DNA from 2 places in the Paenibacillus sp. FSL R5-0475 genome. Region 1 is predicted to be linked to the other one. Evidence: riboswitches for the same ligand, from Rfam matches in the RefSeq annotation. Region 1 holds a riboswitch; the other holds the start of a gene.
The links. A riboswitch is a leader RNA that binds a small molecule or an ion and turns the genes downstream of it on or off. The one in region 1 is predicted to bind cyclic di-AMP.
Positions count from the first base shown of each region.

Region 2: it holds a riboswitch for cyclic di-AMP, as region 1 does, so the genes downstream of both, MKX41_RS25160 (C40 family peptidase) here and MKX41_RS27335 (hypothetical protein) in region 1, are expected to answer to the same signal.

Region 1 covers NZ_JBBORK010000001.1:6,095,857-6,103,327, forward strand. The annotation lists gene MKX41_RS27300 (ATP-binding cassette domain-containing protein) at 1-85, shown strand, start outside; gene MKX41_RS27305 (ABC transporter ATP-binding protein) at 90-992, shown strand; gene MKX41_RS27310 (ABC transporter permease) at 985-2,274, shown strand; gene MKX41_RS27315 (hypothetical protein) at 2,309-2,500, shown strand; gene MKX41_RS27320 (hypothetical protein) at 2,599-3,051, opposite strand; gene MKX41_RS27325 (hypothetical protein) at 3,091-3,600, opposite strand; gene MKX41_RS27330 (hypothetical protein) at 3,617-4,108, opposite strand; cyclic di-AMP (ydaO/yuaA leader) riboswitch at 4,242-4,407, opposite strand; cyclic di-AMP (ydaO/yuaA leader) riboswitch at 4,828-5,017, shown strand; gene MKX41_RS27335 (hypothetical protein) at 5,208-5,618, shown strand; gene kdpF (K(+)-transporting ATPase subunit F) at 5,751-5,828, shown strand; gene kdpA (potassium-transporting ATPase subunit KdpA) at 5,841-7,471, shown strand, end outside.
Region 2 covers NZ_JBBORK010000001.1:5,602,092-5,609,562, forward strand. The annotation lists gene MKX41_RS25120 (ATP-binding protein) at 1-392, shown strand, start outside; gene rluF (23S rRNA pseudouridine(2604) synthase RluF) at 382-1,083, shown strand; gene motB (flagellar motor protein MotB) at 1,183-2,001, opposite strand; gene motA (flagellar motor stator protein MotA) at 1,985-2,788, opposite strand; gene MKX41_RS25140 (hypothetical protein) at 2,995-3,288, shown strand; gene MKX41_RS25145 (4a-hydroxytetrahydrobiopterin dehydratase) at 3,517-3,804, shown strand; gene MKX41_RS25150 (c-type cytochrome) at 3,896-4,252, opposite strand; gene MKX41_RS25155 (GNAT family N-acetyltransferase) at 4,380-4,865, opposite strand; gene MKX41_RS25160 (C40 family peptidase) at 5,123-5,614, opposite strand; cyclic di-AMP (ydaO/yuaA leader) riboswitch at 5,620-5,761, opposite strand; gene MKX41_RS25165 (C40 family peptidase) at 6,121-6,549, opposite strand; cyclic di-AMP (ydaO/yuaA leader) riboswitch at 6,603-6,741, opposite strand; gene MKX41_RS25170 (hypothetical protein) at 6,956-7,471, opposite strand, start outside.

The DNA.
Region 1 (7,471 bases):
TCGCAGTTTAGAATTGGACGAAATATTGGGTTTATGGACACAGGGACACCGTCCTATCCTGATTGATCACAAGAGAGGGGACTAGAGAAATGGAAGCCTTAAAGCTGGAAAGTGTAATGAAGCAATATGGAGAAAAAACCGCTGTAAACGGAATTAACCTAACGGTAGGCAAGGGGGAAATTTACGGATTACTGGGGGCAAATGGTGCAGGGAAAACAACCACAATGCGCATGGTGCTTGGCCTAATTTACCCTGATGGCGGGAATATTTTGTATAATGGAAAGTCGTATAACAGCGAACTTCAGCAAATCATGGGCTATCTGCCCGAAGAAAGAGGATTATATCCAAAGGTAAAGGTAAGCGATCAAATCGTCTACTTGGCACGTCTGCGCGGGATGTCGGCTAGTGATGCAGATAAGAGCCTTCGCTACTGGCTCGATCGGTTTGAGGTTCCGGATTACTACAATAAGAAGATTGAAGAGCTCTCCAAAGGGAATCAGCAGAAAATGGGCTTTATCGCCGCAGTCGTTCATAAGCCGCAAATTCTCATCCTTGATGAAGCCTTCAGTGGCTTGGACCCTGTTAACGTGGAACTACTGAAAGATACGGTAAAAGAATTGCGTGATCAAGGAACGAGTATCTTATTCTCTACTCACCGGATGGAGCATGTTGAAGAGCTTTGCCGTAATATTACGATTTTGGATCGTTCCAATACTGTCGTGCAGGGCGATATTCGTACGATTAAGAGTGGATATCCTCGTGAACAAGTATTGTTGCGTACGGATAACGAAGTGACCGGTCTAGAATCAATTGCAGGTGTAACAGCAGTACAGCGACAGGAGCGAGGTTATCTGTTGTCAATCAGTGAGATCGGCGCAGCACAACGTATCTTACAGCAGGCGATGGCGCAGGGTGAAGTGGAGCATTTTGAAATTAAGGAACCAACGTTAAATCAAATCTTTATCAGAGCGGTGGGTGAATCTCATGAATAAGATGGGGACAATTATTGGCTTTACCTTTAAAAATAAAGTAAGAACGAAATCATTCATGATTACTACGTTAATTCTAGTGTTGCTGCTCAGCATTGGGATGAATCTTCCGTACATCATCGATCAGTTTAAGGGAGATTCTACAACAAACGCAGAGACTCAAATTGCTGTGATCGCGGAAGATGGAAATCAGGCTGCAGAGTTGTTGAAGGCTTATACTTCACCTGAAGGAATGCCGCAGGCAAAAGTTGTGCAATATACTTCTGCCGACGATGCGGGGCTAAAGAAAGCTTTAGATGAAGGGACTGTAGAAGGGTATGTTACTTTTGCAGAACCGACTGGTGAAGGACTTCCACCCGTTACTTATCATAGTGAGAATGGTGAATTGAAGGGCGATGTACAAATCTATCTCCAAAATGCCCTTCAGCAGGTCAACACCCAGTTCGTCGTTGGCGACAAGCTGACGCAGGAGCAGATTGCTGCTATGTCAACACCGGTACAGATAGCTACTCAGCAGCTCAACCCTGATGGGACTGCGGGAGATAAGGATGCGTCGCAGGAATCCGCTCCACCTATTAATTACGTCATTGTATACGCCATGCTTATGCTGTTCTTCATGTCTATCATGATGACCGGTAATATGATCGCAGCTGAGATTACTTCAGAGAAGAGCTCACGGATCATGGAGATTCTGATTACAAGTGCCTCACCTTTAGCGCAAATGTTCGGTAAAGTTATCGGTGTCTTCTTAGTAGGATTATTACAAATTGGCGTCATTATCGCAGCGGTAGTTGTCAATCTTAAGCTTCCGCATAATGCAACGATTTTGAAAGATTTAGACCTGGATTTAGGCCAGCTTAATATTAACTTGTTGCTTTATGGAATTGTTCTTTATGTACTAGGTTATTTCCTCTATGCCTTGATGTATGCAGCTGTAGGTTCAATTGTCAGCCGTACAGAGGATCTTGGTCAAGCGGTTATGCCGATTATGATGTTAGGCTTCGTAGCATTCTATGTTCCACTGTTCAGTATCTCCAATGCGGACACTCTGCTGGTTAAGGTAGCGAGTTATGTGCCGTTCACCTCTCCATTGACCATGCTGCTCCGGATTGGTGTTGGTGAAGTAGCGATCTGGCAAGTTATTGTATCATTAGCCATCCTGCTTGTTACCACGTTCATCTTTGGATGGTTGGCTGCCAAGATCTATCGCACAGGCGTATTGATGTACGGCAAACGTCCAAGTATTAAAGAGATCAGAAAAGCGATGAAGGCTTACAAGATCTAAGTGGCTTCATATAAACTTTTAAGGAGTGGTAATCATGACTAAAAGTGAACAATACAATATGATGCTTTTAATGAGTTCGGTATCTCTGGCTACGGTTAGTAGAATGCTCTCGACCAATGGGTCCACTTTAATGGATTTCACTCAGGGTGTATTGACTGGGATTGCCATGGTGGGGATGATTGCGGGATTGTGGATGTACGGAAAGGCTCGTAAGAGTAAAGCGTAATAGTAGGGAAATAGGGAAAGGAAGCCGCGGCAGATGCCGTGGCTTTTTTATTTTTTGTGTATGTATCGTAAAAGTTATTTGGAAGATAGTTGAGGGAGTTAGACAACGGATAGATTACCACTAGGCAGCAAATCCTCTTGAGCAGTCAGTTGCTCCCGCACACGCCTAAGCTGTGCTTTTAGGACAGGAACACTCTTTTGCAGAATGATGCTTATTTGAGGTAAAGATAGCTTTAGGCCATACCACATCGTTTTTATAAGCTGTTCCTCCCAAGGCAATGTCTTGGCAGACAGAAGAGACCGGCGTGCGTAATAATCGGCGCATTGTCGGATACAAGAGCGGTAAGCTTCGATAGAGAATAGCTGGCTGTCGAAGCTTTTTTGACGGAATATTTTATGAAGCTCTTTAAAAGTACGGATAGTAACCTTCTCGGCTTCTACTGATTGTTGTAACAACATGGAACTGAGCGTATAGATATCATTCGTACACTTTTGAACACACTCTGCAAATATAGTTCTACGGGGTGATTCGGAAGGTAAGGGGTCAGGCATGATAAACACGATCCTTTCAGAATGGGTTATGGGATGAACTTATAATAAAGAAAAGTAAGAAATGGATTTGTTGATAAGCTCGGCGGTATCAGGTTCTGGATAACTATGTTTTTGAAGCGCTACACTGGATGGTTTATAATATAGCCGCCCTCCTTTGGAATCTCTCCCACCAGCGACAGCTCTGTACAGACGACCTTGCTCAATGTGCCCTGCCAAGGATTTACCCTGCAACTTGGCTTTTAAATCCTGTAAAGCACCTTGCACTAGCTCAAACTGAGTCTGATCCCACTCTGAACCATGGGTACGTACTTTATCTATCGCTTCCTCTAGCCGGCAATGGTATATCATTCTGAGAAAAGAACTCCATTTAATAAGGTCGAAAGTTTTGGTATTGGCAGAGATAAGACATGCCCCCCAGCTGCTACCTCCTTTACAGGTAAGTTTCAGGATGCCATAACGGCTGTCTTGATCAGCCTCCATTCCATAGTGAATAGGCTCTGGTGAATCAAAGACGAATACTTCTATGCGAGATAGTCTTCGCTGGTCCATGACAGATTTCTCCTCCTTAGGTTTCCAAAAGCTTAAGATTTACATGGTGAATGACGTTAGCCTTCTCTATACAGGCGAGCATTTCAGCTTCATTCTCACAGACTGCGGCATGCTCCAGCCATAGTCGGAATTTCTGTTTGCGTATAACGGATAAATGTAAGGGAAAGGTGTTGCGGGATCTCATTACGTACCAACCGACTGCAACGTCTTTCCACGGTTCCTTAAAAGCGGTGAGCCACGGAAAACGTTGGTGTGCTGACCAATCCTGCAGCTGTTGCTTTTCTCGGATATTTTTATATATTTCGTATATAACTGTTCGGTCCATACAGTATTCACAGGTAGATGGGCTGCTGAAATGACGAAGTGATTCAATCTGCTTCTGACCAAAAGCATAGCCGATAATAGTTCTGTGATGATCCTCTTCGAACCACAACGCTCCAAAGCAAACATAATTTAGACTTATCGGCTCAAGTAGCCCTTGCTGAGTTCCCCAATAATAGTGTTTCATTCCTTTCACCCCGTCCAGCATGCTATCACCCTATAGATTCAGGTAACGCAAAAACCGCAGCAAGAGGAGGACCTCTGCTGCGGTTTTGGAATACAGGTATACACACACCTGTGCCAAAGCGTGGCGGATCAAGGGTCTCTCTCTTTACGCTTACGAGGTTAGCTGTCGGATTCGGACGGTGAGAGTCGCCCTACCTATGTGAGACTTGAACAGTCTCCTTCGGATTCACCCCAAGTAGGCCATGTGGCCTGATGGTTCCCCCGTTCCCTGCAAATGCAGGAACTCAGCGTTGAATGTATTTTGTGAAATAGATTCAACCCGAATCATACTCTTTTCAAGGTGTTTCTGTAAAAACAGAAAGTGTTCTTTTGAGCGCAATTTAAACCAAATCCTGCCTACTACGACGAAAAAGGGAACCAAATAGGTATTTATTGCGAGTTATCGGGCTGCTTCCTCGCTTAATCTCGCTTTCTTGTTCCCTTTCTTATAAAGGCGATTTTTGGTGATTTCACTAATTGTGGTGAATAAAATCACATGGTATGACCGTTTTTCGCTAATGGATTGAAACTCGAGTAAACAAGAGATATAGAGAGATTGGATATCAAGTAAGCGCTATCCAATGCGAAAATAGTTTTTAATTTGCATTATTTTGGCATCAATCAGGTTTTACAATACTTCCTGCATAAGGGTATGATTACTCCTGTTTCAACAACAATCGAATATTTGATCCGCTTAATTTCCGATAAGGAAAGCGGGGGAACCAACAATCGGCAGACGATGTGAGAGTCGGAAGCCGGTTATGGGGTGAATCCTGTAGAAGATGCCAGTGAGCTCGCATCTATACAGGTAGGGCGACTCTCACCGCCCGAATCCGACAGCTAACCTCGTAAGCGTATGGAGAGAGGATGAGTGCAATGTGACCGCTAGCGAGCCACAGAGGAGAATCCTTTGTGGCTTTTTGCTGTGCTTTTTTAAGCAAAGCATTTATGGAAAACCTCACGAAGAGGTCGTTATATTCATCATTAGCGGTAGCTTTTCTTTCAAGACCAGGGTGATCAAGCTCTGATCTTACAAGCAAAGCATTTGAGGAGAATAAGAGATGACAGATCAGAATGAATATGTACTGGTATGTGCGCCAACGAAGGCAGGCGAACATTTTATTAAGCTTCTAAAATTCAGAGGCATTAAGATGGCCGGATTGACCAACAACTTGCCTGAGAAGGCCCTACTCGAAGAGATGGGGATTGAACAAGTTATTCTAGTTGATACCCGCCATCAGAATACTTGGTTTCGCCCGCCGTTTCCGGTAGGCCGGGTATATCTGTTCGAGAGCAGCTTTACGTTATGCTGCCGTTACATTCAGATGTGCCGTACCTGGACGACACAGCCGATTTTTGTAATTACAAGCTCAATAAATCCTAGATTGGTCTATAAAAGACTTGGCGCGAGTTATGTAATCTATTCCCACAGCGGTGATGCTGATTTTCTGGTAGATAGATCACCTCATTAAGGATAAAAGAAGGAGTGCGGAAGATATGATGGATCTGTATATGGTGGCTTCGTTAGCTGTAATTTACGGGTTGTTTTATGGATTTATGCGCTGGTGTGCAGGTGTAGTTGAGGATACGGGGAGGGATAAGCTGTGATTCTAGTAATCGCTGTTACCCTACTGCTGTTTATATATCTGGTTTATGCATTGATTCATCCGGAGAAATTTTAAGGAGGGGCATTCATGGGCATTTTGCAAATTGTTACTGTAATCGTAATTCTCATCTTGCTGGTTAAGCCGATGGGCACGTATTTATATTATGTGTTTTCTAATGAACCGAACCGTACGGATCGATGGTTTGGAGGTATGGAAAAAGGAATTTTTAAGCTGATCGGCCTGAAAAAACGTGACGGTATGTCCTGGAAGAAGTATGCGCTCAGCTTTGTTTTAACGAATATCGTACTGGTTACTTTCAGCTATATCTTTCTTCGATTGCAGCGGGGTTTACCGCTAAATCCGAATGGAATTGCGGATATGGAACAGACGCTTTCGTTCAATACGGTGATTAGTTTTATGACTAATACAAACCTGCAGCATTACAGCGGGGAGACGGGACTTTCGTATTTTTCACAAATGGCTGTCATCACGATGATGATGTTCACGTCTGCAGCGAGCGGATTTTCTGTTGCGGTTGCCTTTGTCAGAGGGATCACAGGACGGAAATCAGTCGGGAACTTCTTCGAGGATTTCGTTAAAGCACATATTCGTGTATTCATTCCTCTAGCTCTGCTGGTTTCATTGGTACTGGTAGGACTACATGTGCCGCAAACACTCAAACCATCGCTTGAAGTCACTACACTAGAGGGGCAAACGCAACAAATTGCTATCGGTCCAGTAGCTTCTCTGGAATCGATCAAGCATTTGGGCACCAATGGTGGCGGCTTCTTCGGAGCCAATTCATCGCATCCTTTTGAGAACCCTAATCCACTTACGAACGTGCTAGAGATTCTCTCTATGTGGATGCTGCCAGCTTCGCTCCCTTATATGTACGGATTGTTTGCCAAGAACAAGCGTCAGGGCTGGGTAATTTTTACCGCAATGATGACCTTGTTTGTTCTGCTATTAAGCCTAAACTTCTATGCTGAATCGAAAGGCAATCCGGCGATCAATGCACTAGGAATAGAATCTTCACAAGGTAGTATGGAAGGTAAAGAGGTGCGCTTCGGCATACCGCAGTCTTCCTTGTTTACTTCAGTAACAACCGCAGCTACGACAGGTAGTGTTAACAATATGCATGATACGCTGACGCCGCTGGGAGGCATTACGCCTCTTGCACTGATGATGCTCAACAATGTCTTCGGTGGTAAAGGTGTCGGACTGATCAATATGCTGATGTATGCGATTCTGGGTGTCTTCCTGTGCGGTCTCATGGTCGGCAGGACACCGGAGTTCCTCGGACGGAAAATAGAGGCCAAGGAGATGAAGCTGATTGCCATAGCGATCCTTGTGCATCCGTTCATTATCCTTGTGCCAACCGCAGCTGCGTTCCTGACCGATTTGGGGCAAGGGGCGATTACGAACACTGGATTCCATGGACTCAGCCAAGTGTTATATGAATATGTCTCTTCTGCCGCGAACAATGGTTCAGGATTTGAAGGGCTTGCAGACAATACAACTTTTTGGAATGTCACAACCGGGATTGTCATGCTGCTAGGTCGTTATGTCTCTATCATTGCAATGCTGGCGGTAGCAGGTTCTCTGCTTAAGAAGAAGCCGGTTCCTGAGACGATTGGCACGTTCCGCACAGACAATGGACTGTTTACGGGAATTCTGATTGGTACAGTAGTGATTATCGGTGCGTTGACGTTCCTGCC
Region 2 (7,471 bases), 490 kb from region 1:
CCACCGTACATTGTGAAGTGAACCAGCTAAAGCAGGTGTTTATTAACATCGTCAAAAATGCTATTGAAGCTATGCCTGATGGTGGTGTGATTTCAATGGAGTTAAGAAATACCTTGGATTCTGTCTTCATTCTTATTTCAGATCAAGGCGAAGGAATTCCTAAGGATATGCTGCCTAAGCTGGGTGAGCCCTTCTTCACCAATAAGGAGTCGGGAACAGGCTTAGGGCTAATGATTAGCCAACGTATTATTCAGGCTCATAAGGGTCATTTGGAAATACAAAGTGAAGTGGGTCAAGGGACAACTGTTATGATCAAGCTGCCTGCAGCTGGTACGGATACCCCTTGGCTTAATATTAAGGATGAACGGAGTGAAGGACAACGTGAGAATTAATAAATTCATCAGTGAGACAGGGTACTGTTCACGCCGTGAAGCAGATAAGCTGGTGGAAGGTGGTAGAGTTACGATCAACGGAGAACCTGCTGTGCTTGGCAGTCAGGCCGTTCCAGGCGATGATGTGAGAATAGATGGTGTTGCGCTTGAAACATCAAGCCAGACGGTTTACATTGCGTTAAACAAGCCAGTGGGTATCACTTCAACTACAGAGCAGCATATTAAGGGGAATATTGTTGATTTTGTAGGTCATCATGAGCGAATCTTCCCGATTGGGCGACTCGATAAGGATTCAGAAGGATTGATTTTGCTTACCAACGATGGGGACATCGTTAACAAGATTTTACGGTCCGAAGGTCGGCATGAAAAAGAGTATGTTGTTACTGTAGACAGACCGATTACGCCATCATTTATTACCGGCATGTCCAGTGGCGTAAAGATATTAGGTGAGAAGACGCTACCTTGTGAGGTCACTCGTATTACAGAGCGTGTATTCCGTATTATTTTGACGGAGGGTAAGAATCGTCAGATCCGCCGTATGTGCAGCGCTTTTGGCTACGAGGTTAGAAAGCTTCAACGCATTCGGATTATGAATATTCGTCTAGGGGCATTACAAACAGGAGAATGGCGTGAGCTGTCTGCTGAAGAGAAGCAAGAACTTGGAGCTACACTGAACTACGAACTTCTATAACTTAGAAAAGCCTAGATTTGAATACAATGTATCAAAAAAGAGCTGTTCCATCGGTCTAAGACCTTGGGACAGCTCTTTATGTTTGTAATAGGATAACCATTATTCATCGGAAGGAGCAATACCTGAGAACTCTTTGGTTTCTTGATATTTACGAATAATGGATACTTCAACCCGGCGGTTCTTACTTCGTCCAACAGCTGTTGTATTTTCAGAAATGGGGTGGTATTCCCCGTATCCAATCGCACTAAATTTCCGTGGATTCAGGTTCGTATTTGTTAGCAAGATCTTCATGAACTGAAGGGCGCGATCGGCGCTCAGGTCCCAGTTGGAAGAATAGTCGCTATTAGAGATAGGGATATTATCGGTATGTCCTTGCACGACTACGTCATAATCCGGGAATTGCTGCAGCATGGTTGAGATGGACTTTGCTAATTGCCGAGAATCATCTTTAACTACTGCCTGTCCGGATGCGAACAACGCGTTATCACTTATCGTAATCATAAGCTGGGATTGATTGAGCTTAGTACTGAGTAGATCGGTAAGGCCGTTCTTGCTGATATATTGATCAAACTGCTTCTTAAGCTTCTCTAAATCCTCTTGTTCCTTTTGCCGCAGCTTAGCCATTTCTGTTTGTTCATTTTTCTTGGTTACTGATTTATCCATTTGATCATTTTTTCCTAAATCCTCTTGACTCTTAGATGGCATTGCCGCCCGCTCTTCAAGAACACCTGTACCGCCATTAAGAGCAGAACTGAAGGCTTGACTCATCTCTTCGAATTTTTTGGCATCCGTTGCACTCATAGAATACATTACGATGAACAAGGCTACCAGAAGGGTCATAAGATCAGAATAAGGCAGTAGCCACGATTCATCGGCGTGTTCTTCATGCTCTTCGTGTCGTCTAGTCTTTTTGCTCACCCGATCCACTCTCCTTCTCATCATTTAACTTAGCTCGTTCCGAAGGTGTCAGGAAGACAGCAAGCTTCTGATTGATGGCAATAGTGGATACACCGGATTGTATGGACAAAAGACCTTCGACCATCATCATTCGAACTTCAATTTCACGTTTGGAAAGTCGTTTTAGCTTATTGGCAATAGGATGCCATAATACGTAACCTGTAAAGATACCGAGTAGTGTTGCGATGAAGGCAGCCCCGATTGCTGCAGCCAATTTGTTCATATCACTCATATCAGCCAGAGCGGCTATAAGTCCGATAACGGCCCCGAGTACGCCAAGTGTAGGAGCATACATACCTGCTTGTGAGAAAATGAGTGCGCCTGCTTTATGTCTATCCTCTGTGGCGTGGATGTCCTCCATGAGAACATCGCGGACAAAATCCTGATCATTTCCATCAATAATCATCCGCATGCCATTTCTGAGGAAGTTATCTTCTATTTCATCGACTTTCGACTCAAGAGCCAGCAGACCTTCACGCCGTGTAATAGAAGCCCACTCCATGAACATAGTAATTAATTCGGATTTACTGATTAATTTCTTTTTGACAAAAATCATTTTAAACAGACTTGGAATCTTCTTGACCTCCGAGAACGGAAAGGCCATAAAGATGGAAGCTGCCGTACCCACTAAGATAATAACGTAAGCAGCAGGTGTGGCTAAAGCGTGAAGAGGAGCGTGCTTGAGGATCATACCCCAAATAACTGCAACTAGACCAAAAATTAAACCAAGTATTGTTGAAATTTCCATTATGCACCTCGTCCATGAGATTATAAGATGTGTTCCGACAAAGCCGCGTATATCATCCTTGAAACAGCGGCAAGGCACTCTGTTCGAAACCGAATAACGTATATTCTTATTTATCGACATCATTCCGTTTTTTGTGAAGTCATTTTTTCGGCTATAATGGATAAGGTAAGTAATTATTCATCTGTGGAGAAAACGGAGTGATACATGTGGGTGTAAAGCATGGTAGAGATTACGGTGAAATCCTAACGGATTTGACTGAGGCTGTCGGAAGAATTTCCGATGGGTACTTATTTTTTGAAATGGATCCAGAAGAGTGGCAAGAATTGCCGCAGGAATCCAAGATGGAGGTATGGGAGGCACTGGCTGAGGATCTTTTCTTCGCGCTGGGTAATGAACCTATGATTGAGGTGGGGAGCGGCGTTATCATCTACGATAAGGACACGCACCGCATTAATATTTTAGTCGGAGAAGAGGATTTAGCCTCTGTTGTTTTGATTTAAGAAGAGGGGGCGGCGGGGCGTAATTTGCCCGTAGTTAGTAGCCCGTGTTAAAATTGGTGTAGCCGAGTTATAATCGCTGGGATTCTTGAATACATTTAATCGAAAATATTGCCTTTATCCTGGCACATCCCTTGGACCTCAGAAGCTAAGGGATGTTTTGTTTAACGAATATGACGAGTAAAGGGACCTGCGGATTTTACTGCAATTTTTAGTAAGGGAGGAAACGAATTGTTATTTACGGAAGAAGAACTGCGTGAGCAGATCAGCAAGCTGGAAGGTTGGAAGCTGGAAGAGAATACCATGGTGCGAAAATATATGTTCAGCCAATATATGAAGGGTATTGCTTTCGTTGATGAAGTAGCCACCATTTCAGAAGCCTTTGATCACCATCCACATATTACGATTAATTATAAGACAGTGACTTTACGACTGAAATCAAATGAGGAAGACGGTATTACAGCTCTAGATATTCGAGAGGCACATGAATTTAATGAAGCCTTTGAGAAAAATCGTTAGTGTCACCCAAACTCATAAATAAACGCCCGTGCGCAGATAGTGAACTATCTTCTGGCACGGGCGTTTTTAGTTGCTTAGGTAGTAGTTACTGTTACTTTTTCTCTGAGAGCCAGAGGGCGACGTTTGCAATCTCCTCAGGGGCTAGCTTTTCTTTAAAGGAAGGCATTTGACCGCGTCCTTTAGTGACGATACTGTAGATTTCTTCAGCATCATGCTGACCGCCTTCATTTTGAAGACTGGGTCCAACTCCACCTTGAAGCTGATCGCCGTGACAGGTGATACAGCTGGCTTTCACGGTTGCTTCGGCCTTTGCCGCATCCAATTGGACTTCCGGCATCGTCGGTTTATTCTGTTCAGCTACCTCTTCTTTACCTGGAAGTGTAAACATAAGTACTACCGCAAAGGCACAGGCGGCAAAAAACAAACCGCTCATGATCCATTTCTGCATCCCAGTTCGTCCCTTCTATGTAAGCTGCTCCCTACATTATAGCTCAAGGTGAAGCGTTATCATAGGGTTTGTGACAAAAAAATGAACGATAATGCCATCAAATCATTGAAAAATATGGAATTTAATATTATTTATCATAGACCATGCAATAAAAAGGTTTGTTTCCTGTGGGGGTTAGGCGCTCATACGTATCGGTAATCGTAAATCCACACTTTTGGTAAGTTCGGATCGCCCGCTGGTTCCAGGTCAATACCTCTAGATCAATCTCACGCTCAGGATAACGAAGCAAGGCTGATTGCACGATTGCATCCATGAATATTTTTCCTAGACCTTGACCGCATAGATCAGGGCGCATGCCAATCCCCAAGCGAACAATACCTTCCATTGGAAACAACTGCGCGAATCCACACAAAATCCCTTGCCCATTTAATATGGAGACATATTGCTCATTCCGTAGCTGCGGGTCACCGAACTCGATTCCAAGAGCCTGCATTTGCTCCCACGGCATCCAGCCGTAAATATTATAAGGGGCAGTGTAATCCCAGTTGCAAATCTCTTCCGCGTGACTGGTCTCCATAGGCGCTACATGAAAAGTAACAGAGGGATTTATCATAAGGTCAAGGACCTCCTTTCACGGGGGGGGACTTAAAATGTCTTATATTTCTAGCTTAAAATACTTATGGTCCTTATAAGGACATCGAAGGCGTTTATGCTTGTAACTAATTATATACAAAAAGAGGCATGGTCGACTCAGAAATTTATGAAGATTATTGTTTTACAAATTCTGAGAGGGGTAAATACTAAATAAGACAAAAAACAAGCTCTTCCCCAAGAATCAACATCTTGGAAAAGAGCCTATGTACGATTTACTTATTGAACATCATCATTATCTTCTGTCTCAGAAGCAACAGAATGATAAGCATCTGTGCTCATAATTCGTTTAGCACCGATGTAGCGTTTCACGTAGTAGCTATCACTCAGGGAGCTAATCGTTACACCGCGTGAGGAAGATGCGTGTGCAAACTTGCCTTCACCGACATAAATACCGACATGGGAGACACCCTTACCACTTGTATTGAAGAATACAAGATCTCCAGATCTTAAATCATCTTGGGAGATAGCAGTACCCATTTGATACTGGGAACCTGATTGGTGTGGTAGGTTTATACCAATTTTATCAAATACATACATTGTAAATCCGGAGCAATCAAATCCATTTGTGGAGATGCCGCCGGATACGTACTTAGTTCCGATGGTCTTGTCGATCACTTTATCCATTTTGGAATCCGCGAAAGCGCTTCCTGCTCCGATGGTGAAAATAATGGAAAAGCTAAGTACTGCTGCTGCTAGCTTCTTCTTCAAAAGTTTATACCCCTTCCGGATGCCTACGAGGTTAGCTTAAGGGTTCGGTTGAAGGTCCCCTATGACCCCTCTAAAAATGGAGGTCAATTCACCCAAAGTTGGTTCCCCCGTTTTCCTAATAGTTAGGAAACTCGGCTGATACTGTTGATTAGGAATAGCTTGTAATCAATACATGACAAAACCTTTGTAAATAACAACTTAATGATTACAAAAATGTTACTAAAATCTTACTGCAGTTATTGTAACAAACAGAGTGCCGCTTGGCAATCGTTTTTAACATAATCATGCAGAAAAATTCGTTTTTTTAAAGACAAAATGCATATGTAAGCGATAATATTAAACTAATTTTTATATTTATTGAAATTTTTATCAAATAAAAGTGTTTAAAGTCCGTTCTAGAGGTGTAAAGAATATAATAAGGCAAAAGAAAACCTGGATTCGATTAAGTCAATAATCAAACCCAGGTCTATATAATGTAATTGTGAGGTTATAGTTGTGGGGAAGTATTAATCGTAGGCTATAGCTTGATATGAGGAAGTACTCATTACTCTTTTAGCACCAACGTAGCGATTGGCCCAGTAGGACTGGCTAAGTGAAGTGATGGTCACGCCATATGAAGATGATGATTGTGCGAATTTTCCGTTTCCAACATAAATGCCGACATGGGATACGCCGTTGCCCAATGTGTTAAAGAAAACTAGGTCACCTGAACGCAATTTGCTTTTGGCTACAGGAGTTCCAACATTATATTGAGCTTTTGAAGTACGGGGCAAAGAAAGACCCACCTTCTTGAATACATACGTAGTAAATCCAGAACAGTCAAACCCGGCAGTGTTAGTGCCTCCGGTTTTATAGGCAACTCCAATTGTCTTTGAAATAACACTGTCCATCTTAGAATCTGCAAAGGCACTTCCTCCACCAATAGAGAACGCCATCACAAGTCCTAGCGCCGCAGCGACGCATGCTTTTCTTAAATTCTTCAAAAAAATTGTACCCCTTCCAATGCCTGTGAGGTTAGCTTAAGGATTCGGTAGAAGGTTCCCCTATGATCACTGCAAAGCGAGATCAATTCACCCAAAATATGGTTCCCCCACTTCCCGGTGCAAGGAATTCGGCGTTTTATGCACCAGATAGTGACTTATCGACATGACTACGACAAATACATGAAGTTATGTAGAAATCGTTTCAAATGATTACAAACTTGTTACCAATGGAACAGGACTTATTGTAACAAAGTCTTTACGATTTTGCAAATCCTCATAATTTGTCTATAACGCGAAAGAGTCCCAGCTCCTGATTTAGGAACCGGGACTCTTATATTATGTTCTGTAATGCTTCAAATTATTGTGGAAATGCTTTACTGTGCCATAGATGATATTGAGCTGAAATTCCCCACATTTTGAAGAGTGTTGAGGGCAGTGATGAAAGTTGACGAATAAGAAGTGCTGGTAGGCCAGGACAGAAGATACCCGTTATTCCGCACACTAGCAAAAGGATCAGGCCTGCTGCACCAAGTATGATTGAAATTCCTATTGCCGGAATCAGCGACTTCAAGCAAATGAATAAGGAGGAGAACATCCCCGTGCCGCTGGTATACCCAAACTGCATATATAGAAGGAACAGGCGCACGATAAAGATGTATATAAGCCATGCCAATACGTATGGAACTAGATGAAGTAACAAAGAGTAGTTCAGAAAGGAGGACAAGAATAGCCCGTACATTTTTGGAGCAAGCCAGTATAACGGAAGTAGAGCCAGCGCCCATTCGATTAGACTGAAGATAAACACTGGAAATCCATAAAGCTTCATACCTGGAAAAAAGAACAGGCCACGCTCTCCTTTTCGCTCCTGATGGAG